DNA from 3 places in the Kitasatospora sp. MMS16-BH015 genome. Region 3 is predicted to be linked to each of the others. Evidence: riboswitches for the same ligand, from Rfam matches in the RefSeq annotation. Region 3 holds a riboswitch; each other region holds the start of a gene.
The links. Region 3 has a riboswitch for S-adenosylmethionine ahead of thrC (threonine synthase). Riboswitches for the same ligand answer to the same signal wherever they lie in the genome.
Positions count from the first base shown of each region.

Region 1: it holds a riboswitch for S-adenosylmethionine, as region 3 does, so the genes downstream of both, CFP65_RS02690 (IclR family transcriptional regulator) here and thrC (threonine synthase) in region 3, are expected to answer to the same signal.
Region 2: it holds a riboswitch for S-adenosylmethionine, as region 3 does, so the genes downstream of both, CFP65_RS09765 (aminotransferase class V-fold PLP-dependent enzyme) here and thrC (threonine synthase) in region 3, are expected to answer to the same signal.

Region 1 covers NZ_CP025394.1:602,222-611,489, reverse strand. The annotation lists gene CFP65_RS02730 (ABC transporter substrate-binding protein) at 1-639, shown strand, start outside; gene CFP65_RS02725 (ABC transporter permease) at 636-1,589, shown strand; gene CFP65_RS02720 (ABC transporter permease) at 1,586-2,428, shown strand; gene CFP65_RS02715 (ABC transporter ATP-binding protein) at 2,425-3,399, shown strand; gene CFP65_RS02710 (ABC transporter ATP-binding protein) at 3,426-4,265, shown strand; gene CFP65_RS02705 (RodZ family helix-turn-helix domain-containing protein) at 4,378-4,797, shown strand; gene CFP65_RS02700 (ClpP family protease) at 4,883-5,488, opposite strand; gene CFP65_RS02695 (ClpP family protease) at 5,490-6,128, opposite strand; SAM riboswitch class I at 6,392-6,534, shown strand; gene CFP65_RS02690 (IclR family transcriptional regulator) at 6,752-7,465, shown strand; gene CFP65_RS02685 (maleylpyruvate isomerase family mycothiol-dependent enzyme) at 7,476-8,240, opposite strand; gene CFP65_RS02680 (DUF6585 family protein) at 8,349-9,200, opposite strand.
Region 2 covers NZ_CP025394.1:2,273,882-2,283,149, reverse strand. The annotation lists gene CFP65_RS09790 (ubiquinol-cytochrome c reductase iron-sulfur subunit) at 1-814, opposite strand, end outside; gene CFP65_RS09785 (c-type cytochrome) at 823-1,632, opposite strand; gene CFP65_RS09780 (heme-copper oxidase subunit III) at 1,769-2,389, opposite strand; gene CFP65_RS09775 (hypothetical protein) at 2,835-3,260, shown strand; gene trpD (anthranilate phosphoribosyltransferase) at 3,403-4,476, shown strand; SAM riboswitch class IV at 4,567-4,684, shown strand; gene CFP65_RS09765 (aminotransferase class V-fold PLP-dependent enzyme) at 4,740-6,101, shown strand; gene CFP65_RS09760 (Lrp/AsnC family transcriptional regulator) at 6,273-6,554, opposite strand; gene CFP65_RS09755 (rhomboid family intramembrane serine protease) at 6,551-7,351, opposite strand; gene CFP65_RS09750 (hypothetical protein) at 7,739-7,999, shown strand; gene CFP65_RS09745 (NYN domain-containing protein) at 8,312-9,268, shown strand, end outside.
Region 3 covers NZ_CP025394.1:5,077,592-5,086,859, reverse strand. The annotation lists gene groL (chaperonin GroEL) at 1-1,086, opposite strand, end outside; gene CFP65_RS22105 (cold-shock protein) at 1,399-1,605, opposite strand; gene CFP65_RS22100 (ubiquitin-like small modifier protein 1) at 2,179-2,457, opposite strand; gene thrC (threonine synthase) at 2,491-3,774, opposite strand; SAM riboswitch class I at 3,792-3,935, opposite strand; gene CFP65_RS22090 (glucosyl-3-phosphoglycerate synthase) at 4,152-5,201, shown strand; gene CFP65_RS22085 (trehalose-6-phosphate synthase) at 5,357-6,814, shown strand; gene CFP65_RS22080 (aminoglycoside phosphotransferase family protein) at 6,836-7,732, shown strand; gene otsB (trehalose-phosphatase) at 7,710-8,534, opposite strand; gene CFP65_RS22070 (IS5 family transposase) at 8,797-9,268, shown strand, end outside.

The sequences.
Region 1 (9,268 bases), 4.5 Mb from region 3:
GGTGAGGTGGCCGATTCGCTGGTCACCCGGAACACCTGGGCCGACAGCCCCAAGGAGACGGTCGATCCGCTGCTGAAGAGCCTCGTGCAGTACCCCTACGACCCGGCCAAGGCCAGGCAGCTCGCGGCGAGCGCCGGGGTCGACGGCCAGAAGGTGGTGATCGCCGGCAGCCCGCTCGACTCGCAGACCACCATCATCACCCAGGCCGTCCAACAGGCCGCCACCGCCATCGGGTTGAAGCCGGAGATCCAGACCATCCCGCCCGACAAGTACACCGCGCTGTTCACCGACCCGGCCGCGCGCAAGGGCATCGACCTGTTCGAGACCTTCTGGTACACCTCGATCACCGACCCGCTGGACATGTACGGCTCGCTCCAGACCGGCGCGTTCAGCAACTACGGCAACTGGTCGAACCCGCAGTTCGACGCCGCCCTGGGCCAGGCCGTCGGCGCCGCCGATCCGGCCGCCCGGGCCGCCGCGACGGCTGAGGCGCAGCGGATCGCGATGGACCAACTCCCCTGGCTTCCGCTGTACAACGACCCGGTCTCGGTCTTCCTCGGCAACCGGATCAGTGGCGTGCGGCCCTCGATCGACTACCTGTACTACCCGTGGGCCGCCGAGATCGGGGCCAAGGGATGAGCATCGCGGTCGCGCTGCTGCGGCGGCTGATCGGCACCGCGCTCACCCTGCTGGTCACCTCCTTCCTGGTGTTCTCCTCGCTCTACCTCGCGCCCGGCGACCCGGTCTCCTTCCTGGTCCGTGGCCGCAGCCCCAACCCGGCCGAACTGGCCGCCATCCGGAGCCAGTTCGGCTTCGACCAACCCTTCCTGCTGCGGTACTGGCACTGGCTGGAGGCGGTGCTGCACGGTGACTTCGGCCGCTCCTACCTGTTCCACCAGAGCGTCGCCGCCGTGATCGGCGCCCGACTGCCCGCCTCGCTGCTGCTGGTCGCGGTGGCCACGGCGCTGATCGCCGTGGTCGGCATCGGGGCCGGCGCGCTCGGCGCGCTGCGGCGCGGCAGCCGGACGGACGGCGCGGTGCTGCTGCTGGTCACGGTCGGCGCGGCCGTGCCCTCCTTCGCCGCCGCGATCGTGCTGCGCTCGGTGTTCGGGGTGCGGCTCGGCTGGTTCCCGACCATCGGCAACGGCACCGGCCTGGGCGACCGGCTGCACCACGTGCTGCTGCCCGCCGTCGCGCTCTCGGTGACCTTCATGGCCCTGGTCACCCGGGTCACCCGCAGCTCGATGATCGACCAACTCGGCCGCGAGCACGTGGAGGTGGCGCTCAGCCGGGGCACCCCGAAGCTGGCCGTGCTGCGGCGGCACGTGCTGCGCAATGCGCTCGGCCCGATCGTCACCGTCTCCGGCCTGCTGGTCTCCGGGATGCTGGTCAGCACCGCGATCGTGGAGACCGCCTTCGGGATGTCCGGGATCGGCTCGCTGCTCGTCCAGTGCGTGGACCAGCTGGACTTCCAAGTCGTCCAGGCCCTGGTGCTGTTGGTGGTGGCGGCCTTCGTGCTGGTCAACACCGCCGTCGACCTGCTGTATCCGCTGATCGACCCGCGAGTCGGGCGAGGGGAGGCCCGATGAGCGCGGTGGCCGCGCGCACCGGCCCGGTGCTGCGCCGACTCGGCGGCGACCGGCTGTTCAAGACCTGCCTGGGCGTGCTGGCGCTGCTGGTGCTCGCCGCGCTGCTCGCCCCCTGGCTGGCCCCGCAGGACCCGACCGTCGGCGACTTCGCCGAGACGATGGCCCCGATCGGCGCCGGGCACTGGCTCGGCACCGACCAGGGCGGCCACGACACCTTCTCCGCCCTGCTGTTGGGAGCGCGCACCAGCCTGCTCGGGCCGCTCGGCGTGGTGGTCTTCTCCAGCCTCGGCGGCATCGCGCTCGGCCTGTTCAGCGGCTGGCGCGGCGGCCGGCTGGACGCCCTGATCGGCCGGGTGCTCGACGTGCTGTTCGCCTTCCCCTCGCTGCTGCTGGCGATCCTCGCGGTGGCGCTGTTCGGCAAGGGCCTGGGCGCCCCCGTGCTGGCCATGGCGGTGGCCTACCTCCCCTACACCGCACGGCTGGTACGCGGCCTGACCGCCCAGGAGAAGACCCGCCCGTACGTGGCCGCCTACCTGGTGCAGGGCCACGCGCCGACATACGTCGCGGTGCGCGGCCTGCTGCCGAACATCGCACCGACCGTGCTGGCCCAGTCCACCGTCAACTTCGGCTACGCGCTGCTCGATCTGGCCGCACTCTCCTTCCTGGGCCTGGGCGTGCAGCCGCCGACGCCGGACTGGGGCGCGATGATCAACCGGGCGCAGTCGGCCGTGCTGGCCGGGCAGCCGCTCTCGGCCGTGGTGCCGGTGGTGGCCGTGGTGGTCGCGGTGGTGGCCTTCAACGTGGTCGGTGAGCGGCTCGGGGAGAGGAGCGGGCGGTGAACCTGCTGGAGATCGAGCGGTTGAGCGTCGAACTGCCGGGCGCGGCGCGGCCGGTGCTGGATGCGGTGAGCCTCTCGGTGGCGGCCGGCGAGGTGGTGGGGCTGGTCGGAGAATCGGGCTCGGGCAAGTCGGTGACCGCCCGGGCCGCGCTCGGGCTGCTGCCGCCCGCCGCGCGGACCGCCGGGCGGGTGCTGGTGGACGGGACGGACCTGCTCGACGCGGGCCGGAGCCGGCTGCGCGAACTCCGGTCCGGCACGGTGTCGATGGTCTTCCAGGACCCGCGCGCCGGGATCAACCCGGTCCGCCGGATCGGCGACTTCCTCACCGAGCCTCCACGGCTCACCCACCGGGTGCCGCGCCGTGAGGCCGCGGCCCGGGCGGTGGAGCTGCTGGCCGCCGTCGGCCTGCCCGAGCCGGAGCGCCAACTGCGTGCCTTCCCGCACCAGTTGTCGGGTGGCATGCTGCAACGGGTGATGATCGCGGGCGCGTTGGCAGCCGAACCACGGCTGCTGCTCTGCGACGAGCCCACCACCGCCCTGGACGTCAGCACCCAGGCGGAGATCCTGGCGCTGCTCGGCGGGCTGCAGCGCGAGCGTGGCCTCGGCCTGCTGCTGATCACCCACGACATCGAGCTCGCGGCGGCGAGCTGCGACCGGGTCTACGTGATGTATGCCGGCCGGATCCTCGAACATGCCACGGCAGCCGAGCTGTTCGGGCGGCCCAGGCACCCCTACACCGTGGGGCTGCTCGGTTCGACCCCGCCGCTGACCGGCCCGCTGGACCGGCTCCGCCCGGTGCCGGGCACCCCGCTCGGCCTGGACGAGGCAGCGCCGGGCTGCGCGTTCGCCGCGCGGTGCGGGCACGCCCTGCCCGGGCGGTGCGACCGCGAGGTGCCGGAGCTGCGGCCGTTGGGCGGCGGACGGGCGGCGGCCTGCGTGCGGCTGGACGAGTTGGCGCAGGTGCGGCCGTGAAGGCGCGGAGCGAGGAGGCAGGAGGCGTGGCGGTGAGTGAGGAGAGCAGGGGAGGCGGCGTGGCCGCGGGTGCGCTGCTCGAGGTCAGCGGGCTGCGGAAGAGCTACGGCTCGACCGTGGCCGTGGACGGGGTCTCGTTCACGCTGCCGCCCGGTGGGGCGCTCGGGCTGGTCGGGGAGTCCGGCTCCGGCAAGACCACCACCGCGCGGATGCTGGTCGGCCTGGAGCGGCCGGACGCCGGGGCGATCAGCGTGCTGGGCCGCCCACTGGCCCCCACCGTGCGCGGGCGGGCCGCCCGGCTGGCCCGGGCCAAGGCGGTGCAGATGGTCTACCAGGACCCGTACCTCTCGCTGGACGCCCGGCTGACCATCGGTGACACGCTCGACGGCGTGCTCCGGCTGCACGGCCACCGGGACGGCCCGGCCCGGGCCGAGCGGATCCGCGCACTGCTCGCCCAGGTGGGCCTCGGCGAGCGGGAGGCCGCCGCCAGACCGCGCCGGCTCTCCGGCGGGCAGCGGCAGCGGGCCGCGATCGCCCGGGCGCTGGCCGTCGAGCCGGCCGTGCTGGTCCTCGACGAGGCCGTCTCGGCGCTCGACGTGTCGGTGCAGGCGCAGGTGCTCAACCTGCTCACCGACATCCGCCGCGAGGCCGGGATCGGGCTGGTCTTCGTCAGCCACGACCTCGCGGTGGTGCGGTACGTCTGCGAGGAGGCGCTGGTGCTCCGGCGCGGACGCCCGGTCGAACACCGGCCCGTGGCCGAGCTGTTGGCGGAGCCGGAGCACCCGTACACCCGTCTGCTGCTCGCCTCGGTGCCGCACGTGGGGTGGGCACCGGAGGAGATCGCGCAGCGGCGGCGGGCGCTCTGAGGTCCCGGGCGGGAGGGCGGCGGCCGCGCGGGGCTTCACCCGGCCACCCGGCTTCACCCAGGGCAGAACGCCGCACCCTTCCGTTCGGGCCGGAACTGCCTAGGCTGAGGGGATGAGCACTGAGACACCGCAGCAAGCGCCGGCGACCGCGTCGGACGGAGCCCGAGTGATCCCGCTGCGGCCGGTCGGCGGCGCGCCCGCTCCGGTCCGACGGGAGCGGGAGCGCGAGCCGCTCTGGCGTGACCTGGTGGGCGGGGTGCTGCGCCGCGAACGGCAGGCTCAGGAGCGGACGTTGAAGGAGGTCGCGGAGACGGCCCGGATCTCGATGCCGTACCTGTCCGAGCTGGAGCGCGGGCGGAAGGAGGGCTCCTCCGAGGTGCTCGCCGCCGCGGCCGCAGCGCTCGGGCTCGGGCTGGGCGACCTGCTCTCGCTGGCGCAGGAGGACCTGGCCCGCCAGAGCACCCGCAGCCGGCTGAGCCGTGGTCACCGGGCGCCGTCGGCGCGGTTCGACGGGCTCTGCCTGGCCGCCTGAGGACGAGCGGCCGGGTGCGACGGAGGACGCCGGTCCGGGTACGGCGCTGCGCCGTACCCGGACCAGACGGGAGACGGCCGCCGGGTCAGCGGCCCGGGAGGACGCGGCGGGTCAGCACCTCGTCGGCCAGCCCGTAGGCCACGGCCTCCGCGGCGGTGAGCACCTTCTCGCGGTCGAGGTCGGCGCGGAGCTTGGCCGGGTCGTGGTGGGTGTGGCGGGCGAGCACCTCCTCGACTTGGGAGCGGATCCGGACGATCTCCTTGGCCGCCAGGCTGAGGTCGGAGACCGTCCCCTGCCGGCCGCCGGTGGCCGGCTGGCCGAGCAGCACGCGGGCGTGCTGGAGCACGAACCGCCGCCCGGGGTCGCCGCCGGCCAGCAGGACGGCGGCGGTGGAGGCGGCCTGGCCCACGCAGAAGGTGGAGATCGGGGCCTGCACGAAGGTCATCGTGTCGTAGATGGCCATCAGCGAAGTGAACGATCCGCCGGGCGAGTTGAGGTAGATCGAGATCTCCCGCTCCGGATCGGCCGACTCCAGATGGAGCAGCTGGGCGATCACCACGTTGGCGACGCCGTCGTCGATGTCGGTGCCCAGGAAGACGATCCGCTCGTTGAGCAGGCGGCTGAACACGTCGTAGGAGCGCTCGCCCTGCGAGGTCCGCTCGATCACGTACGGCACGGTGTACGAGCCCATGTCAGAGTCCCATCTTCCGGCGGGCGGTGGCGGGGCGGATGTCGGCGAGCGACTCCACCACCCGGTCCACCAGCCCGTACTCCCTGGCCTGTTCGGCGGTGAACCAGCGGTCCCGGTCGCCGTCGCGGGCGATGGTCTCCGGGGTCTGGCCGGTGTGCTCGGCGGTGATCCGCTCGATCGAGCGCTTGGTGTACTCGAGGTTCTCGGCCTGGATCTCGATGTCGGAGGCGGTGCCGCCGATGCCCGCCGAGGGCTGGTGCATCATGATCCGCGCGTTCGGCAGCGCGAAGCGCTTGCCGGGCGCGCCGACGGTGAGCAGGAACTGGCCCATGCTGGCGGCGAAGCCCATGGCCAGGGTGGACACGTCGTTCGGGATCAGCCGCATGGTGTCGTAGACGGCCAGGCCGGCCGTGACCGATCCGCCGGGGCTGTTGACGTACAGGCTGATGTCGCTGCGCGGGTCCTCCGCCGAGAGCAGCAGGAGCTGGGCGCAGACCCGGTTGGCCGAGACCTCGTCGACCTGGGTGCCGAGCAGGACGATCCGCTGGGCGAGCAGCTGGGCGGCGAGGTGGTCGTCGAAGCGGCTGGGCGGGGTGTCGCCGTCCGCCGCGCGGGGCTGGAGCGGGCTGAGGGGTGCCATCGGGTCTCCTCCGGGAGCGTCTGCGGACGGCGGTCGGCCGCCGTCCCAGTGCCACTCTCGGCCCGCCGAGGGCCCCGGCGGCCGTTTCTCTGCCCCGGGCAGATTCGCCGAGGGCAGAGCCGAGGGCGACCGGTGCCGGAGCGGCCGGCGGCCTGGGCGGAGCGGCCGGGGAGGCGGGCCGGGGGCGGTCGGCGGCCTGGGCGGACGGGGCCCGATCGGAAAGGTTTGGCGAGCAGGGCACGGGATCTTGTATGGTTCCTGGCGAATCATCCAGAGGGGTGGAGGGACCGGCCCTACGAAGCCCCGGCAACTCCCCGGCCAGCTCGGCGTGCGAAGTACGCGCCGTGCCGCCCGGGGGCAGTGCCAACTCCGGCCTGTCGCCAACGTGGCGCGGGAAAGATGAGGAGACACGGTGCTCTCAGTGCTGTCCTTCGCCCGGGCGCTTCCCGTCCCGGCCCTTCCGCGTACCCGTCTCGTGCTCGGCGCAGGCCCCCGGCCGACTTCTCCGGCCCGTCCCCGCTGACCACCCCGGGCTCCGCCACCGGAGCCTCCGTGAGCCGAACCCACCTGCGGCTCACGGCACTTGAGACTGGAGTACCCCGTCCATGGCGAACCTGGACTTCCTGGAGAACACGAGCGGCGTCGGCGTGCTCGACAAGGTCACCTCGATCCTCGGCACCCTGGAGGCCGGCCCCACCACGCTGGGCGGCCTGGTCACGGCCACCGGCCTGGCCCGGCCCACGGCGCACCGGCTGGCCGTCGCGCTGGAGCACCACCGGCTGGTCGGCCGCGACCTGCAGGGCCGCTTCGTGCTCGGGCCCCGGCTGGCCGAGCTCTCGGCCGCGGCCGGGGAGGACCGCCTACTGGCGGCGGCCGGGCCGACCCTGACCCGGCTGCGCGACCTGTCCGGGGAGAGCGCCCAGCTCTACCGCCGGCAGGGCGAGCTGCGGATCTGCGTGGCCGTCGCGGAGCGGCTCTCCGGCCTGCGGGACACCGTGCCGGTCGGGCTCACGCTGCCGATGAAGGTGGGCTCGGCGGCCCAGGTGCTGCTCGCCTGGGAGGAGCCCGAACGCCTGCACCGGGGCCTGCAGGGCGCCCGGTTCACCGCCACCGCGCTGAGCGGGGTGCGGCGGCGCGGGTGGGCCCAGTCGATCGGCGAGCGCGAGCCCGGGGTGGCCTCCGTCTCGGCGCCGGTCCGGGGCCCGGGCAACCGGGTGGTCGCCGCGGTCTCCGTCTCCGGCCCGATCGAACGGCTCACCCGCCACCCCGGCGCCCGGCTCTCGCAGGCGGTGGTGGAGGCGGCGGGCTACCTCACCGAGGCGCTGCGCACCCCCTGACCGGGGTGGTTCAGAACGCCGAGTGGGCGAACCAGTGGTCCAACAGTTCGGCGTCACCGGCGAGTTCGACGCCCGGGGCGGTGCGGTCGAGCCGCCCGTACAGGACGAGCAGCAGCTCGGCGGCGGTGGCCCGGACGGTGGCGTCGGCGGTGACCTCCGCCGCCCCGGCGGTCTCGTCCAGGCCGAAGCCGTCCGGGCGCAGCCGCACCAGCCAGTCGCCCGGGCCGTCGGTGCGGGTGAAGCGGAGGGTGCGGTCGGCGCCGCGCAGCTTGGCGGTGTCGGGTGCGAACAGCGCGGCGAACGGGAGGTTGGTGAGGAACTCGGCCACGCCGTCGGCGGCCAGCTCCGGGTCGATCTCGGCGGGCAGCCCGAGGGCCGTCTCGGCGTCGACCCGGTGCACCAGGGTCTCGAACAGCATCCGGCGCACCCAGAACCGGGCGTGCTGGTCGGCACCCCAGGCCCACATCGGCGCGTCCAGGTCGCCGGCGGCGAAGGTGGCGGCCGACTCCGCGGCGGCCTCGGCCAGCCAGGCGGGGTAGTCCGCGGTCTGCTCGGGCAGCTTCAGGTCGACGTCGCGGCTGCGCGGCGGCTCCTGGATCCGCTGCCGGAGCAGCGCGGTGAACCAGCGCTGGACGCTGCCGGCGTGGCGGACCAGGTCGGCGAGCGTCCAGCCCGGGCAGGCGGGCACCGGCAGGGCCGGGTCGGCGTCCCGCACGGCGGCGACGAAGCGGGCGGTCTCGGTGGCGACGGCGCTGCCGTGGTCGAGCGGGCTCATGAAGGTCATTCTCCAGGACTGTTCAGCTCATGAAGCAATTGCGGCCGACGGTAGACCTGGAAGGTTGAGCCTGTCAAGCATCTCGGCGCGAAACACGCGGCTTCGGGCTCAGGCGGCGAGCAGCCGGGCGGCCAGCTCCTGGAAGACGAAGAAGTTCGGGATGGTGCTGACGGTGGCGGTGGCCAGGCTGCTCCACCTGCCCGCCACCCGGATGCTCACCACACCGTCCTTGACCTGCACGTCCTCGACCTCGGTCCACGGCACGGCCTTCTCCCGGGCGCCGATCTCGCTCCGGGTGAGCCAGAGCGGGCCGAACTGCACCTTCTCGCCGGCCCGCACCCGGTCGAGCGCCTCGGGCAGCCGCGCCTCGGTGACGGCGCGCTGGATGGCCGGGCCCCACTCGGGGGCACCGGCGAAGTCCCGGGCCAGTTCGGGCTTGGGCATGGTGGCCAGCGCGAGGGCGTCCATCCGGCCGCCGAAGCCGTCGCGCAGCACCACGCTCCGGCCCTCGGTGTCGGTGAGGAGGTACGCGTAGGTGGTGCGCAGGGTCCGCCCGTACTGGGTGTGCCGCACCAGGTGCTGGAGCACGGTCGCCTCGGCGTACCGGACGGCCCAGCTGCGGTCCGGAGTCGCGACGGTGAGCCCGCGCTCGAAGAGGTCCAGCCGGGCGCCCTGGTTGCGGTCGGCGCTGCTCCTGCTGCTGGCCAGCCCGAGCAGGCACATCAGGAATGGCAGCCCGGGGACCGCGGCCAGCACCGGGTACCCGCCCAGCACGGCCCACAGGGTCAGCAGCCCCAGGACCACCGCCGCGATGCCGATCCCGCGAGCGTTGCCGCGCTGCGCCGCCGCCATCGAGGCGTACGCGGCGCGGTGGGTGCCGAGCGCGGCGCGGGCCGAGGCCTGCTCCGCCTGCTGGTGGGCGCGTTCGTCCAGCGCCCGGGTCGTCTCGTGCTCGCTCATGACCGATCCCCCGTCCTTGACCGCGCCTGTGCGCGGATCCGTCTGCGCGCCGATGATGGCACGCCTTG
Region 2 (9,268 bases), 2.8 Mb from region 3:
CGAGGATGCCCTCGAAGGCCAGGCCACGGGACTTGTCGTCCTTGATGTCCTCCGGAGCGATCCGGACGAGCATCAGGGCGTCCTTGGCGATCTTCTGCTGGAACTCCTCGTCCGCCTCGGTCAGGCCCTCGGGCTTGGCGAAGGTGAGCGAGCCGATCTGGATGTCCTCGGCCTTCATGGGCTCATCGGTGTTCATGTTGATGAGCTGGATCGGCTTGGCCTCGGTGGCCTCGATCCACCCGGTGTGCTGGAGCTTCTTCTCCGGCAGCGGGCCCAGGTCGCGCAGCAGGACGACACCGGAGAGCGGCACCAGGGCCATCGAACCGATGAGGGTGTTGCGGATCATCTTGCGGCGGCCGAAGCCGGACTCCGCGGCACCCGTCTTGAACTGCTCGATGACGTCCGCGCGGACCTCGTCGTCGGCCTCGATCGGGTGGCGCTCGGCGGGCAGCTCGTGGTCGGACATCAGGGTGCGGGCCCAGTGGACCGCGCCCGCGCCGATGCAGAACAGGGCCACGCCCAGCGTCAGGCCCAGCGCGAAGTTCAGCGCGCTGATGTGGCCCAGCGGGAAGACGTAGATGATCTTGTCGATCGGGAAGATCACGTAGGACGCGATGAACCCGACGGTCGCGAGCATCGACACCACGAACATGAGCGACACCTGGCGCTCGGCGCGCTTGGCGGCGCGCTCGTCGATGTCGGTGCGGCGCGGCTCGTGGGCCGGCAGCCCCGGGTCGGCGAACGGGTCGGCGTGGTGCTCGACCTCGGCGCCGTGGGAGGCGTCGTGCGCCTCCGGCAGCTTGTCTTCAGGCATCTCGTGGCTCATGACTTCTTGGCCTTGGTGGTGTGGGCGGCGACCCAGATCGCGACCGCGATGAGAGCGCCGAGACCGAAGATCCAACCGAACAGACCCTCGGTCACCGGACCGAGGCTGCCCAGGGTCAGACCACCGGGGTTGGGCTCCTCGGCGGTGGTGTGGCGGACGAAGGCCACGATCTGGCGCTTCTGCTCCTCGGGCATGGTGGTGTCCGGGAAGGAGGGCATGTTCTGCGGGCCGGTCTGCATGGCCTCGTAGATGTGCTTGGCGTCGACGCCGTCCAGGGACGGGGCGTACTTGCCCTTCGTCAGGGCGCCACCCGCGCCGGCGAAGTTGTGGCACTGCGAGCAGTTGGTGCGGAACAGCTCGCCACCCTTCGACACGTCGTTCGGGCTGGTCGAGGTGTACTGCTCCTTGGTCGGAGCCACCGGACCCGGGCCGAGGGAGGCCACGAAGGCGGCCAGCTGGTCGATCTCGGTCTGGTTGTAGATGACCTTCTTGCGCGGGACCTGGGCGCCCGGCTGCTGCGCCGGCATGCGGCCGGTGCCGACCTGGAAGTCGACCGCGGCGGAGCCGACGCCGACCAGGCTCGGACCGTCGGAGCTGCCCTGGCCGTTCAGACCGTGGCAGGAGGAGCAGCCCACGGCGAAGAGCTTCTTGCCCTCGTCGATCGCGAGCGACTGCGCGGAGGTGTCGGCCTGCGCCCGCTCGGCGGGCACGAACACGGTGTACAGCCCCCCAGTAGCCGCCAGGGCGAGAAGTAGGACGACCAGCGCCGCCAATGGGTGGCGCCGTCGTGCGGAGAGCTTTTTCACGGAATAACCCCGGTGTCAGGATCTGGTCGGCTGGTGGGTGCGCCCGGGCGCCGGGGTGTCTACCCGGCTGGGAGTGCGCGCGGTCGGTCGGGTCGTGTCTGCGGTCCGGCCGTGAGCCAGCGACCTGATCAGCTGGTTACTTGATCAGGTAGATGGTCGCGAACAGGCCGATCCACACGACGTCGACGAAGTGCCAGTAGTACGACACCACGATCGCGGCGGTGGCCTGCTCGTGAGTGAAGCGCTTGGCCGCGTACGTCCGTCCGAGGACCAGCAGGAACGCGATCAGACCACCCGTCACGTGCATGCCGTGGAAGCCGGTGGTCAGGTAGAACACCGTGCCGTACGGGTCCGAGGACAGCGAGAGGCCGTCCTTCTTGACCAGCTCGGTGTACTCGAAGATCTGACCGCCGATGAAGATCGCGCCCATCACGAACGTGATGGTGAACCACGAGCGGAGCTTCTTCACGTCACCGCGCTCGGCGGCGAAGACGCCGAGCTGGCAGGTGAGGGAGGAGAGCACCAGGATCGTGGTGTTCACCGATGAGAAGGGGACGTTGAGGGCGTGCGCCTTCTCCGCCCAGAACTCAGGGCCCTTGACCGAGCGGAGAGTGAAGTACATCGCGAACAGGGCCGCGAAGAACATCAGCTCCGAGCTCAGCCAGACGATGGTTCCGACGCTGACGAGGTTCGGCCTGTTGACCGCTCCGTGCGCGTGTCCGGTTTCTGTTGCTGTTGCTGTCGCCACGACGGACATTATGTCGGTCCCTTATTCCGTCTTCACGCCGGGGGGTGTACCTCGGAGTGTCCGGTGCGTGCGGTATGCCCAGTTGGCGGCCGATGGAGTGTCCGGGAGGGGGCCCACCTGGGCGGTGTCCGATTTCTGACGGTTCTTCGAGGGGCCGCTCAGAGGGCCCTGGAGGGGCCGCTCACCCGGGTGCTCCGCGTGTCCCGGCGGGCGTGTCGGCCGCCGTCGGCTAGCAGATGAGCCGTACGGGTGGTGTAAGTGCCTTGGGGTGACGGGCCGTCCTCCGAGCGGGTGACGGCTCCCGCGCGCCGACTTGAGGGAGATCGCGCCAAGGGGGCACCGGAAGGGGGTGCGGGAGGTAGCATCCGGAGGAGAACGTGGCCCCGGTCACACTCCCGGGGTCGAGCGCGTTGCGCACGGCGTAATAAGAGGACGATTCCCGGGGAGCAGGGCCATGGCACACACCACCGACGAGACGCTCACTGTGCTGGTGTACAGCGACGACCGGAACACCCGGGAGCAGGTGTCGCTCGCGCTCGGCCGCCGCCCGGCCGCCGACCTCCCCGAGATCGCGTACCTGGAGTGCGCCACCCTGCCCGCCGTGATGAAGGCGCTGGAGAAGGGTGGCGTCGACCTCTGCGTGCTGGACGGCGAGGCCACCCCGGCCGGCGGGCTCGGCGTGGCCCGGCAGGTCAAGGACGAGATCTACGGCTGTCCGCCGGTGCTGGTGCTGATCGGCCGCCCGCAGGACTCCTGGCTGGCCGCCTGGAGCCGGGCCGACGCCGCCGTGGCCCACCCGGTCGACCCGGTGGCGCTGGCCGACACCGCCGCCACCCTGCTCCGCTCCCGGGTGGCCGGGCGCACCCCCGCCGCGCACTGACGAAGTCTGACCGGGTACCGCCGGATTTTCCGCGTCTCACCAGGAGAGACGGTGGCCGGGAGATCGCGGCGTCCGGCGGTCCCTGCTCGCTAGGCTGGCTCCGACCTTCTGTCCCGTGAAGCGATGAGAGCTGGAGTCAGCCATGGTGAACGTGCAGCCTGCGAACGGCGGTAGCGACCCCGCGCAGGTGGTCCGCACCTGGCCCGACCTGCTGACCGCGCTGCTCGGCGGCGGTGACCTGAGCCGCCAGGACACCGCCTGGGCGATGGACCGGATCATGCGCGGCGAGGCGACTCCGGTGCAGGTGGCCGGGTTCATGATCGCGCTGCGGGCCAAGGGCGAGACGGTGGCCGAGGTGGCCGGGCTGGCCGAGGCGATGTACGCCCACGCCGAGCCGCTGCACATCCCCGGCCCGGCGGTGGACATCGTCGGCACCGGCGGCGACCGTGCCAAGACCGTCAACATCTCCACCATGTCGGCGATCGTGGCCGCCGCGGCCGGCGCCAAGGTGGTCAAGCACGGCAACCGGGCCGCCTCCTCCGCGAGCGGGGCCACCGACGTGCTGGAGAAGCTGGGCATCAGCCCGGACATCAGCCCCAGGCGGGTGGCCGAGATCGCCGAGGAGGTCGGGCTGACCTTCTGCTCGGCCGCCAAGTTCCACCCCGCGATGCGGCACGCCGCCCCCGCCCGCCGCGACCTGGGCGTGCCCACCGCCTTCAACCTGCTCGGCCCGCTCACCAACCCGGCCCGGGTCACCGCGCACGCCGTCGGCTGCTTCGATACCCGGCTGGCCGGGCTGATCGCCGGCGTCTTCGCCGAGCGCGGCGACTCGGCGCTGGTCTTCCGGGGTGACGACGGCCTGGACGAGCTCACCATCAGCGCCACCTCGCGGGTCTGGGTGGTCCGCGGCGGGGCCGTCACCGAGACGGTGCTCGACCCGCGCGAGCTCGGCATCGAGCTGGTCGAGATCTCCGCCCTGCGCGGGGCCGACCCGGAGTACAACGCCAACGTCGCCCGCCGGGTCTTCGCCGGCGAGCGCGGCCCCGTCCGGGACGCCGTCCTGCTCAACACCGCCGCCGGGCTGACCGCCCTCGACCTCACCGAGGCCCCGCTCACCGAGCAGCTGGCCGCCGGCATGGTCCGGGCCGCCGCCGCGATCGACTCCGGCGCGGCCGAGGCCACGCTCAAGGCGTGGGCAGAGGCCAGCTCCCGCTAGCGATTCCCGTCCGTGCGACGTCTCGGCATCCGAGACGTCGCCCGGGTGGTGCTTGACGGTGATCAGGCCGTCTGCCTACAGTTCCGATCAGGTCATGAGTGACAGCGCCAAGCCCCAGCTTGCTGTCCGGCAACCCTCCGTCCGTGGCGGGGTGCCCTGGGTGAGGACCGGGCTTCGCCGCCATCCGGCTGCGGGGCAAGCGCGGACGCCTGGTCGTTGACGACACTCCCGGGGGTCCTCTACCCCCTGAGGAGTGTCCTGCCATGTCCACTGCTTCCACCGCTGTCGACATCTGCGCCCCGCTCGCCGTGCTCGGCCGTGAGGTCGAGGTCCCGCTCGCCTCCGGCGAGAAGGTGAACTACGCCGCGCTCGACTACGCCGCCAGCTCGCCCGCCCTGCAGCGGGTCTGGGACGACGTGGCCGCCTACGCCCCGTACTACGGCAGCGTGCACCGCGGGGCGGGCTACCTCTCGCAGCTCTCCACCGACCTCTTCGAGCAGAGCCGCCGCACCGTCGAGGAGTTCCTCGACCTGCGCGAGGGCGACCAGGTGGTCTTCACCCGAGCCACCACCGACTCGCTCAACCTGCTGGCGGGCGTGCTCCCGGCCGGCACCCGGGTCTTCGCCTTCGAGACCGAGCACCACGCCTCGCTGCTGCCCTGGCGCCGGGACGGACTGACCGTCAGCTACCTGCGGGCCCCGCGCTCGCACGAGGAGGCCGTGGCCCGCTTCGAGGAGGCGCTGGCCGAGGCCGGGGCGGGCCCCAAGCTGCTCTGCGTGACCGGCGCCTCCAACGTGACCGGCGAGCTGTGGCCGGTGGCCGAGCTGACCGAGGTGGCGCACCGCCACGGCGCCCGGGTGGTGCTCGACGCGGCGCAGCTGGCCCCCCACCACCGGGTCTCGGTCCGTGAGCTGGGCGTCGACTGGGTCGCCTTCTCCGGCCACAAGCTCTACGCCCCCTTCGGCGCGGGCGTCCTGGCCGGCCGGTCCGACTGGCTGGACGCGGCCGAGCCGTACCTGGCCGGCGGCGGCGCCTCGCGCACCGTGGCCCGGGAGGCGGACGGCTCGGTGGCGGTGGAGTGGCAGCTCGGCCCGGCCCGGCACGAGGCCGGCTCGCCCAACGTGATCGGCGCCTACGCGGTGGCCTCCGCCTGCCGGGCGCTCACCGAGGCCGGGTTCGAGGCGCTGGTGGCGCGGGAGCAGCAGCTGATCGGCCTGCTGCGGGAGGGGCTGGCGGCGGTGCCGCAGGTCAAGGTGCTCAGCCTCTTCGGTGCGGACGCCGCCCGGGTGGGCGTGCTGTCCTTCGTGGTGGAGGGCTGGAACAGCTCGCACTTCTCGGCGGCGCTCTCGGCCGAGTACGGCATCGGCGTCCGGGACGGGCTGTTCTGCGCGCACCCGCTGGTGCGGACGCTCCTCGGCGGCGAGGAGGCGGCGCCCTCCGAGTGCGGGGCCCCGGAGCCTTCGCTCCCGGGCGAGCGGAGCCTCAACGCGATCCGGGTCAGCTTCGGGGCCGGCACGCCGGTCGAGCACGTGGAGCGGTTCGTGGGGGCGGTGCGGGAGCTCGTCGAGGACGGGGCGAAGTGGAGCTACCGCAACGAAGGTGGGCGCTGCGTCGCCGTCGTCTGACGCACACCCCAGGGGCGCGGGGAACGGCGCGGCCAAGTAGGCAAGTCCCGCTGCTTTACGCGGATGCCGTAGTTGCACTGTCCGTTGACGGTGCAACTGGCTGGGAGTACGAGGTGGCGACTCCGCTTCTTCCGCACTCGCGCAGTTCCCCGCGCCCCTGAATACAACTACTCAGTCGTCGAGGCCGAGGGCGAAGGCGGCCTCGAGGTCGTGCTGGGAGTAGGTCCGGAAGGCGATCTGGGTCTCGGTGTGCTGGACGCCGGGGACCTTGTTGAGCTGGCCGGGGATCACCGCGGCGAGGTCGTCGTGGTGGCGGACGCGGACCATGGCGACCAGGTCGTAGCCGCCGGTGACGGAGTAGACCTCGCTGACGCCTTCGATGGCGGCGATCGCCTCGGCGATCTCGGGGATGCGGTCGACGCTGGTCCTGATCAGAACGATCGCGGTGATCACTCGGGTTCTCCTAGCCCTGGGGGTCGCCGCCAGGGTATCCGGCGGGCGGTCGCGACCCGTGCGGTCAGGTAGCCGGTGGCGAAGCCGATCACGTGGACCAGGTAGGCCACGCCGGGACCGCCCGTCCGTACGGACCACCACTGGAGCACGAACCAGAGGCCGAGCACCAGCCAGGCGGGCAGCCGGAGCGGGAGGAAGAGGAGGACGGGCACCAGCGCGGTGACCCGGGCCCGGGGGAAGAGGCGGAGGTAGCCGCCGAGCACGCCGGCGATCGCGCCGGAGGCGCCGACCACGGCGCGCAGGCCGTCGGGGGAGTGGGCCTGGGCGATCGCGTAGCCGTAGGCGGCGAGGTAGCCGACGGTCAGGTAGAGGAGGAGGAAGCGGGCCCGGCCGAGCCGCTCCTCCACGGCGGGCCCGAAGACCAGCAGGAAGAGGACGTTGCCGAGCAGGTGCAGCCAGCCCGCGTGGACGAAGAGCGAGGTGAGCACCGAGAGGGCCGGCACCTTGGCCGGCGTGGCCGGCAGCTCGCAGCCGGGCAGGGCCGCCGCGAGGGTGCCGAGCTGCTCGGCGGTGAGCGGGTGGCCGGTGGTGAGTTCGGCGGGCACCGCACCCCAGCGCTGCTCGTACCGCTCCTCGGCGCAGACCCGGGCCTGCCCGGTGCCGTACAGCGGGTTGAGCCCGGAGCTCGGGCTGACCACCAGCACCAGCAGGCAGACCGCGATCAGCCCGAGCGTGACCACGGGGGCGGCCCGGCCGGCTCCGCGCAGGCCGAGGCGGTCGAGGAGGGGAAGGGCCATGCGGAGCCTCCGGCGACTGGGGGTGGATGAAGGAGCGGCGGTGGGGTGCGTGCATCGCAAGGCGGAGGAGGAAGTAGCAGCGGAGCTGCGGCGCCCGACGACAACGCGGCGAAGGGCCCCTCCTGCCCGATGCCGGGCAAGGAGGGCGCGTGCCCCGGCGTCGTGACGCCGGCCCCCGGTTGCCGGAGGCTCCTCGCGAGCATTCCTCCGGCCGAGCCGGGCCAGACAGGTTGTCCCGCGTGTGGGTCAACGGGGTAGGTGCCGGCTCGGTCTCAGCCGCCGGACCGGTGACTGCGCGGCTACGGGCAGGCAATAGGCTGTGGGCGTTCCGAGACGGCGGTACAGCGCGGTACTAGCTGTCGGGCCACCAGAGATGAGGACCCCACGATGACCATCGCCGCTCCCACCGCTGAGACCCGCTGGCGCTGCACCCTGTGCGGCAACCTGACCCGCTTCGACGTGACCAGGTCGTCCAAGGTGATCGAGTTCCTGCACTTCGATCTGGGCGGCGAGGCCAAGGTGGAGGAGACCGAGGTGCTTACCGAGACGCTGGAGTCGGTGCGCTGCCGCTGGTGCAACGCCGTCGACCAGGTGGAGTTGGTGGCCCGTCCGGGTGCGGAGGAGCCCCCGGCGGCCGAGGGCAGCTGACGGATCGATCCTCCCGCCGGAACCGGCGGGAGTGTGGCGTGGTCCCGGGTGGGGCACGGTACCCGGGACAATTGCAGAGAGCGGTGGGTTTCAGGGCAGCGGCAAACGGCCGTACGGACCCCGCAGAGCAGGATCGGAGCCGAGGACGTGGTGGACGCAGTGAGGGGGCCAGCCGAGCCGCAGGGGCAGCCGCCCGCTGAGGCCGAGGCCCCGGCCACGCCCGCGGAGGGCGCCGAGCCGGCCACGCCCGCGGAGGGCGCCGAAGCGACTGCGCCCACCGAGGGCGCCGACCCGGCCCGGGGGGCCGAGAAGCTGGACCGGCCGCTGCCCGAGGGGGTGCGCCGCCGGGTGGTGGGCATCGCCGCCGACGCGCTGGGTGGGCTGCCCCCCGCCGAGCTGCCGGCCTCCCTGCGCCAGTACGCGAAGTTCACCCCGGCCCGCCGCGCGAAGTACGCCGCCCCGGCGCTGGCCGCCGCGCTGGAGGCCGAGCCCGCCTTCCGGGTGCGGATAGCTGACCGGCTGCGGCTCGGGCAGCCCGATCTGGTCAAGGCGCTGGAGGCCGGCAGCGTGCCCGGCGCGGCCGACCCGATGGACGTGGCCGCCGCCGCGTACCTGCTGCGCCCGGTCGGCTGGAGCCGGCTGGTCGCCGAGGCCGGCGAGGAGGCCGAGCGGGCCGGGGCCGAGGGGATGGCGGCCGAGTCGGCCCGGCTGGTGGAGAAGCTGCAGGCCGAGCTGGCCGAGCTGCGCGGCCAGGCCCGGGCCGATCTGGAGCGGCAGCGGGCCGAGGGCGAGAGCGTCCGTAAGGAGGCCGACTCGCTGCGCAAGAAGGTGCGCACCCTGGAGAGCGACACCCGCAGGGCCCAGGCCGAGGCCCGCCGGCTGCAGTCCGAGCTGGACGCGGCCAAGGCGCTCACCTCGGCCGAGCGCAGCGCCGCCGAGAGCGAGGCCCGGCGGCTGCGGCACCGGGTGGTGGAGTTGGAGACCCTGCTCGAGGCGGGCCGCCGCACGGCCCGCGAGGGCCGCTCGGTGGAGGACATGCGGCTGCGGCTGCTGCTGGACACCGTGCTGCACGCCGCCCAGGGCCTGCAGCGCGAGCTGGCGCTGCCGGTGGCCCAGCTGCACCCGGCGGACCTGGTGGAGGCCGTGGTGCCCGGCTCGGCTTCGCCGCACGACGTGGCCCGGCGGGCGCTGGCCGAGGACGACCCGGCGCTGCTCGACCAGCTGCTGGCGATCCCTCAGGTGCACCTGGTGGTGGACGGCTACAACGTG
Region 3 (9,268 bases):
CTTCTCGCGGTCGTAGTCCGAGTCGCTGTTCTCGATCTCGGCACGGATCTGGTTGACGCGACCGGCGACCTGGTCGCTGTCGCCGCCACCGTCGACGATTGTGGTCTCGTCCTTGGTGATGACCACCTTGCGGGCGGTGCCCAGCAGGTCGACGCCGGCGTTCTCGAGCTTGAGGCCGACCTCCTCGGAGATCACGGTGCCACCGGTGAGGATGGCGATGTCGCCGAGCATGGCCTTGCGGCGGTCACCGAAGCCCGGGGCCTTGACGGCGACGGACTTGAAGGTGCCACGGATCTTGTTCACGACCAGGGTCGACAGGGCCTCGCCCTCGACGTCCTCGGCGATGATGACGAGCGGCTTGCCGCTCTGCATGACCTTCTCGAGCAGCGGCAGCAGGTCCTTGACCGAGCCGATCTTCGAGTTGGCGATCAGGATGTACGGGTCCTCGAACGAGGTCTCCATACGCTCCAGGTCGGTGGCGAAGTAGGCGGAGATGTAGCCCTTGTCGAAGCGCATGCCCTCGGTGAGCTCGAGCTCGAGGCCGAAGGTGTTGCTCTCCTCGACGGTGATGACGCCTTCCTTGCCGACCTTGTCCATGGCCTCGGCGATGAGCTCGCCGATCTGGGTGTCAGCGGCGGAGATGGAGGCGGTGGAGGCGATCTGCTCCTTGGTCTCCACGTCCTTGGCCTGCGCGAGCAGCTGGTCCGAGACGGCGGCGACGGCCTTCTCGATACCGCGCTTCAGGGCCATCGGGTTGGCGCCGGCGGCGACGTTGCGCAGACCCTCGCGGACGAGCGCCTGGGCGAGCACGGTGGCGGTGGTGGTGCCGTCACCCGCGACGTCGTCCGTCTTCTTGGCGACCTCCTTGACGAGCTCCGCACCGATCTTCTCGTACGGGTCCTCGAGCTCGATCTCCTTGGCGATGGAGACACCATCGTTGGTGATCGTGGGGGCGCCCCACTTCTTCTCAAGGACGACGTTGCGGCCCTTGGGGCCCAGCGTCACCTTGACGGCGTCGGCAAGCTGGTTCATGCCGCGCTCAAGGCCGCGGCGAGCTTCCTCGTCAAACGAGATGATCTTGGCCATCGGAAGTGGTCCTCCAGGACACGGTCGACTGCTCGGACCAGAGGTGCCCGCGACGGACGGCCCTGGTGTGCGGGGGTCATGTCCCCTGCCGCTCCCGGGGGCCTCACCGACCCGGTCCGTTGTCACTCTCACGCTGTGAGTGCTAACGCCAATGATTAGCACTCGGGGGTGCCGAGTGCAAGCCCATTCGGCCGACACGCACGTTGTCCCCGCAGACGGCAGCAGGCCCGCACGACGGGTGTCGTGCGGGCCTGCTGGGCGAGACAGTGAGCACCAGCTCGGGTAGAGCCGAGGCTCCGCAGTTCGGAAAGGTCAGACCGCAGGGGCACGGACCATGTCCGCCTGCGGGCCCTTCTGCCCCTGGGAGATCTCGAACTCGACCCGCTGGCCCTCTTCGAGGGTGCGGTAGCCGTCCATCTGGATCGCGCTGTAGTGGACGAACACGTCCGCACCACCGTCGACCGCGATGAAGCCGTAGCCCTTCTCGGCGTTGAACCACTTGACGGTGCCCTGAGCCATTCCGAACTCCCCTTGTGCTGTGCTGGCCCTTCACGGACCCGCAGGGATGCGGGCCCGGGTCTGTGGTCGGCCGAGACCGAGGTACCCCCCTGGGCCCCACCGAATACGTCGACCGCGGCTGAATGTATCCGGACAGACGCCCTCTGCAACAGGCCCAACTTCATGGAATTCCCTGACAGCTCACAGGGACGCACCGGGTGGAAAGCGGCAGAGCCACGCAATTCGCACCGGGCATAGCAGGGCGAAAGGAACACTTTGCCCGAAGATTTCTGACGGCAGCCTGACATCCTCCGCCCAGGACTACCGCACACACGTCTCAGCGGACGGACGCCCCTTGCGTATGCGATCGGCCGGAGGTGCGGGCACGGCCGCCCCCGGCCGAGGCCGTGGATGTGCCGGGAACGTGTCGAGGCGGAAGGAAAGGGCCCGCTTAAGTCGCACTCTACCCCGCGCCCGGAGGCGGAATTTCCCCCGGGCACGCGAACGCCACCCCCGAATGCGGAATTCATCATTCCGCTTTCGGGGGTGGCGAGGTGCGCGGGCCGGAAAAGGCGCGGGCCGCCCGCGGGCGGCTCAGCAGCCGCCGGCGACCGCCGGGATCACCGAGACGCTGGCGCCGTCCGCGACGGCCGTCTCGAGGCCGCTGTCGAAGCGCACGTCGTCGTCGTTGACGTAGACGTTGACGAAGCGGCGCAGCTTGCCCGTGTCGTCCAGGATCCGCGCGGCGATGCCCGGGTGGTCGGCCTCGAGGCTCTGGATGACCTCGGCGAGGGTGGCGCCCTCGGCGGTGACCTCGGCGGCCCCGCCGGTGTAGGTGCGCAGGATGGTGGGGATGCGGACGGTGGCGCTCATGCGATCAGGCTCCTAGCGGGGTCCAGTGACGGTTCAGGCGGAGGCGAGGCCGGCGGAGCGGAAGGACTCCAGGGTCGGGCGGATGACGGCCGTCATCCCGGCGTCGGAGACGGCGTCCAGGGTCTTCAGGCCGTCGCCGGTGTTGATCGCCACGGTCTCCTTGGCGGGGTCGAGCTGACCGGTCTCGACCAGCTTCTTCAGCACGCCGACGGTCACCCCGCCCGCGGTCTCGGCGAAGATGCCCTCGGTGCGGGCGAGCAGCTTGATCGCCTCGACCACCTCGGCGTCGGTGACGTGCTCCACCGCGCCGCCGGTGCGGCGGGCGATGTCGAGCACGTACGGGCCGTCGGCCGGGTTGCCGATCGCCAGCGACTTGGCGATGGTGTCCGGCTTGACCGGGCGGATCACGTCGAGGCCGGCCTTGAAGGCGGCGGCCACCGGGGAGCAGCCCTCGGCCTGGGCGCCGAAGATCTTGTACGGGCGGTCCTCGACCAGGCCGAGCTTGATCAGCTCCTGGAGGCCCTTGTCGATCTTGGTGAGCTGGGAGCCCGAGGCGATCGGGATGACGATCTGCTCCGGCAGCCGCCAGCCGAGCTGCTCGCAGATCTCGTACGCCAGCGTCTTGGAGCCCTCGCCGTAGTACGGGCGCAGGTTGACGTTGACGAAGCCCCAGCCCTCGCCGGCCGAGTCGCCGATCAGCTCGGAGCAGAAGCGGTTCACGTCGTCGTAGTTACCCTCGATGCCGACCAGCTCGCCGCCGTACACCCCGGCCATCACGACCTTGCCCTGCTCCAGGTCGTGCGGGATGAACACGCAGGACTTGAAACCGGCCCGGGCCGCCGCCGCGCCCACCGCACCGGCCAGGTTGCCGGTGGAGGAGCAGGAGAGGGTGGTGAAGTCGAAGGCGCGCGCCGCCTCGATCGCGCAGGCGACCACCCGGTCTTTGAAGGAGTGGGTCGGGTTGCCGGAGTCGTCCTTGACGTGCAGCTGGGCGGTGAAGCCGAGCTCGCGGCCGAGGTTGTCGGCCTTGACCAGCGGGGTCCAGCCCGGGTTCAGGTTGGGCTTGGAGGCCACGTCGGCGGGCACCGGGAGCAGCGGGGCGTAGCGCCAGATGCTGGCCGGGCCGGCCTCGATCCGGGCGCGCAGCTCCTCGGCGGGGGCGCTGCCGAAGTCGTAGGCGATCTCCAGCGGCCCGAAGCACTCCAGGCAGGCGAAGCTGGGGCCGAGCGGGAAGCGGGTGCCGCACTCGCGACAGGAGAGCGCCACGGCGGGGCCGAGGTCGACGGACGCGGGCGCTTCAGGGGTAGCGGTAGCCATGATGGCGGAGGCCTCTCTCCTCATCTTCCCCGTGACGCGGGCGCGCCACAGGACGGAATTGGCACCTGTCCCGCCGGGGCCTCGACCGCGATGGTCAGTAGCCGTGCGAGAAGGTTGCCGGGACGTCGACGGGCCGTTCCCTCAGTCCCTCTGGATGAGCTCTGTGAACTTGTGGTCATACTCCTGGGCCGACCCCGACGTGCGAAGGCGCGGGCCCAGTACGAAGACTGTATCCGAAGGCGTCGCAGTTCCAAGGGAGCGTCCGCCCAGCGAGATGACGGTGTCCGCCGCCGGCTGCCGGGCGGAACACCCTTGGGGGCGTGGCACCTTGTACCCACCGGTGCCCCGACCGATCACGACCTGCAAGGAGCGACACAGTGCCAGCAGAGCTGACCCCGGCTCTCCTCCCGGAGGTGGCCGACTGGCTGCGCCGCCGTTCCTGGACGGCCGCCGACCGGCCCGCCGAGACGCTGCTCGCCGCCAAGCGAGCGGCCGGCCGGGCGGGCACGGTCAGCGTGGTGCTGCCCGCACTCGACGAGGAGCCGACGGTCGGGGAGATCGTCCGGGTGATCCGCACCGAGCTGATGGAGCGGCTGCCGCTGGTGGACGAGCTGGTGGTGGTCGACTCCGGCTCCTCCGACCGCACCGCCGAGCTGGCCGCCGCGGCCGGCGCCCGGGTGGTGCACCGGGACGAGGTGCTGCCCCGGCTGCCCACCGCCCCCGGCAAGGGCGAGGTGCTCTGGCGCTCGCTCTTCGTCACCTCCGGCGAGATCGTCTGCTTCATCGACGCCGACCTGCGCGAGTTCGACCCGGCCTTCGTCTCCGGGATCGTCGGGCCGCTGCTCACCGATCCGGCCCTCCAGCTGGTCAAGGCGATGTACGACCGCCCGCTCGAGACGGACGGCGCGGTCGTCCCGGCCGGCGGCGGGCGGGTCACCGAGCTGGTCGCCCGGCCGCTGCTGGGCCTGCACTGGCCGCAGCTGGCGGGCTTCGTCCAGCCGCTCGGCGGCGAGTACGCGGCCCGCCGCTCGCTGCTCGAGCGGCTGCCCTTCCCGACCGGGTACGGGGTCGAGCTCGGGCTGCTGGTGGACGCGCTGGACGCGGTCGGCCTGGACGCGCTGGCCCAGGTGGACGTGGGCGTGCGGCACCACCGGCACCAGGACGGCCAGGCGCTCGGGCGGATGGCCGCCACCATCTACCGCACCGCCCTGGAGCGCCTCGACCGCACCCACCGGCTCAAGGCCGGGGCCGACCTGGTGCACCCGGCGCTGACCCAGTTCACCCGCGACCCGGCCACCCGCGAGTTCACCGCTCACACCCACCCGGTGGGCGCGCTGGAGCGGCCGCCGGTGCGGACCGTCCCGGAGTACCGGGACCGGGGCCAGGATCGCGGCCAGGACCGGGGGCGGGACCGGGCCCCGCGCTGAGGCGCGCGGCGGTCCGCCCCCTGCGCCCTCGGCGGTACCGCGCGGCGGCCGGTCCTGACAAGGTCCGGCCGCGAACCGGCCAGTCACCTGGCCGGTTGCCGACTCCCGGCCCCGCCTGGGGTTTGCCCGCCGGAGGGGGCGGCAAGGTTGGCAGTATGAGCGAACGTTCGAGCCGGTACGGTGCCGCCCCCATCCTGGTCGCCTCCAATCGGGGGCCGGTCTCCTTCAGCAGCGGGGACGACGGTGCCCTGACCCTGCGCCGGGGCGGTGGTGGCCTGGTCTCCGGGCTCTCCGCGATCGACGACCCGGCCGCCGTCTGGGTCTGCGCGGCCCTCGGGGACGCCGACCGGCAGGCCGCCCGGCAGAGCCCGGCGGGCCGGCTCGACCTCGGCGGCTTCGACACCGGCCACCAGGCCGTCCGGATGCTCGACATCGACCCGGGCACCTTCGCCCGGGCGTACAACGGCGTCGCCAACTCCACCCTGTGGTTCGTCCACCACCTGCTGTACGACACCCCCGTCCAGCCGGTCTTCGACGAGCGGTTCCGCCGCGAGTGGGAGTCCTACCGGGCGTACAACGCCGCCTTCGCCGAGGCCCTGGCCGGGGAGGCCGCCCAGGGCGCCGCCGTGCTGGTGCAGGACTACCACCTCTCGCTCGCCCCGGCCCTGCTCCGCGAGCTCCGCCCGGACCTGCGGATCGGCCACTTCTCGCACACCCCCTGGGCCCCGCCCGAGTACTACCGGCTGCTGCCGGACGACGTGGCCGCCCAGGTGCTCACCGGCATCCTGGGCGCCGACCGGGCCGCCTTCCTCACCCGCCGCTGGGCGCTGGCCTTCGCCGACTGCTGCGCGGACGTGCTCGGCGCCACCGTCGACCGCGAGGCCCTCACCGTCACCCACGACGGCCGCACCACCCGCCTCGGCGTGCACGGGCTCGGCGCCGACGGCGACTTCCTGCGTGAGCGCTCACAGCAGCCCGACGTGGAGGCCCGGCTGACCGCCCTGCGCGAGCAGGTCGGCGACCGGCGCACCGTCGTCCGGGTCGACCGCACCGAGCTGAGCAAGAACATCGTCCGCGGCCTGCTCGCCTACCGGCACCTGCTGCGCAGCCGCCCCGAGTGGCTGGACCGGGTGGTGCACATCGCCTTCGCCTACCCCTCCCGGCACGACCTGCCCGAGTACCGGGAGTACACCGCCGCCGTGCAGCGGATCGCCCATGAGATCAACGACGAGTTCGGCACGCCGAGTTGGCAGCCGCTCATCCTGCACGTGAACGACGACTTCCCGCGCTCGCTGGCCGCCTACCGGCTGGCCGATGTGGCCCTGGTCAACCCGATCCGGGACGGCATGAACCTGGTCGCCAAGGAGATCCCGGTGGTCTCCGACGCGGGCTGCGCCCTGGTGCTCTCCCGGGAGGCCGGCGCCTACGCCGAACTGGCCGAGGACGCACTGACGGTGAACCCCTACGACGTGCTCGCCACCGCCGAGGCCCTGCACCAGGGCCTCACCATGCCCGCCGCCGAGCGGACCGAGCGGACGAAGCGGCTGGCTGCCGCCGCGACCGCCCTGCCGCCCCAGCAGTGGTTCCTCGACCAGCTGGAGGCACTGGGCTGAGGGTCCGGCATACTCGCCGGCATGACGGAGAGCGCAGAGGCAGCGCACAGGGAGACCGCAGTCACCACCGACCTGGTGCGGCGGCTGGTCGCTCGGCAGTTCCCGCAGTGGGCCGACCTGCCGCTGGCGCTGGTGGACCCGGCCGGGTCCGACCACGTGATCCACCGGCTGGGCGGGGAGCTGGCCGTCCGGCTGCCACGCCACCGGGACGCGGTCGGCCAGGCTCACAAGGAGCACCGCTGGCTGCCCCTGCTCGCCCCGCACCTGCCGTTGGCCGTCCCGATCCCGGTGGCCCTGGGCGAACCCGGGCTCGGCTACCCCTGGCCTTGGTCGGTGGCCCGCTGGCTCGACGGGGCACCGGCCACCCCGCAGCTGCCGACCGACTCCCCCGAGTGTGTCCCCCGGTTGGCCGCCTTCCTGACCGCCCTGCACCGGGCCCCGGCTGCCGGGCCGCACCCCGAGCTCACCGTCGAGACCCTGGCCGACCGGGACGCCGACACCCGCTCGGCGATCGCCGAACTCGGCGGCCCCGAAGGCCCCTTCGACGGCTCGGCGATGACCAGGCTCTGGACGGAGGCGCTGGCCGCCCCCGACTGGGAGCGGCCGCCGGTCTGGGTGCACGGCGACTTCCACACCGGCAATCTGCTCACCCGGGACGGGCAGCTGAGTGCCGTCATCGACTTCGGCGGGCTCGGCCTGGGCGACCCGGCCTGCGACCTCACCATCGCCTTCACCCTGTTCGACCCCGGTCCCCGGGCCGCCTTCCGGGCCGCCCTCGGCCTGGACGGGGCGACCTGGCTCCGGGGCCGCGCCTGGGCCCTGGCCACCGGCCTCAACGCCCATCGCTGGTACGCCGCCACGCACCCCCGGGTGGCGGCGCAGACCACCCGTCAGATCAGGGCCGCGCTGGCGGGCTGAGCAGCTCCGCGAGGTCGGCGAGCAGCTCGACCACGCCCTCCGGCCCGGGCACCACCAGATCGGCCCGGTCGGCGAGTTCGGTGACTTGCCGCTCGCCGGTGGTGGCGCCGCTGCACACCAGCAGACCGGGGTGGCCACCCTCGCGGCGCCGCTCGACGGCCTCGAAGGCCGGCAGGTCGCCGAGGTCGTCTCCCGCGTACAGCACGGCGTGAGCGTCGAGTTCGGCGAGGTAGGCGGTGAGGGCGGCACCCTTGTCGACCCCCGGCGGACGCAACTCCAGGACGTAGCGGCCAGGTTCGACCACCAGCCCGTGCGCGGCGGCCAGCCCGGCCACCGGCTCCCGGAGCAACTCCATTGCTGCACCAGGATCTTCGGTGCGGCGGGTGTGCACGGCCAGGGCCCGGCCCTTGTCCTCCACCCAGGTGCCCTCCGGCGCCGCAGCCAGCACCCCGGGCAGCTCGGCGCGGGCCGCCGCCACCCCGGGCGGCGGCTCCGGCGAGGAGAGCTCGCCCGTCCGGGCGTCCCAGCGCTCCGCCCCGTACTGCCCCAGCACGGTCAACCGCTCCAGTCCCGGCACCCCGGCGAACCCCCCGTACTGCACGGCCAGTTCGGCCGGCCGCCCGGTCACGATCACCACTCCGGCCAGGTAGGGCGCCAGCCCCGCGAGCGCCGGCACCACCCCCGGATGCGCCCTGGCCGCCGCCGGATCCGCCACGATCGGCGCCAACGTCCCGTCGAAGTCGAGCCCAACCACCGCCCGCCGGGGATCACCCAGCTGCGCAACCCACGTCTTCAGCTCCATACCAACGGACCATACGGAAGAAATCAGGGGCGCGGGGAACTGCGCGAGGTCGGGAGGAACGGTCGTGTCATCTCCCCCGGTCAGCCAGTTGCACCATCATCGGACAGTGCAACGAGGGCATGAGCGTAAAGCAGCGGCAGAGTGCAGGGTGGGCCGCGCCGTTCCCCGCGCCCCTCAGAAAGTGTTGGGTAATTGATCGACTGCTTGGTGTGATGTGCGGCCGGTGATCTTCGTGGTCGAGGAGCCCGCGAGGATCACCGGTATGTGTGTCTGTTCGTGCAAGCCTTCGTACGACTCGTCGTTGACGGATGCTCAGTGGGCGGTGATCGAGCCGCTGCTGCCGGGGCGGGATCCGCGCAGGGGCGGCCGGCCGCTGAAGTTCCCTCGCCGCCTGGTCGTCGACACGGTTCTGTACGTCCTGGTCAGTGGTTGTGCCTGGCGGCTGGTGCCGCACGACCTGGCGCCGTGGGACGCGGCCTACCGGTGGTTTCGTGCGTGGAGCGCCGACGGGACGTGGGACCGGGTCCACGACGTGTTGCGTGACCGGGTGAGGGTCGCGGACGGTCGGGATCCGCAGCCGTCGGCGGCGGTGCTGGACTCCCAGTCCGTACGCAGTCACCAGGGCGGCGAGGCGATCGGCTACGACGCGGGCAAGCGTGTCCGGGGCCGCAAGCGGCACCTGCTGGTGGACAGCTGTGGACTGGTCCTGAAGGCGGTCGTGCACTCCGCGTCCG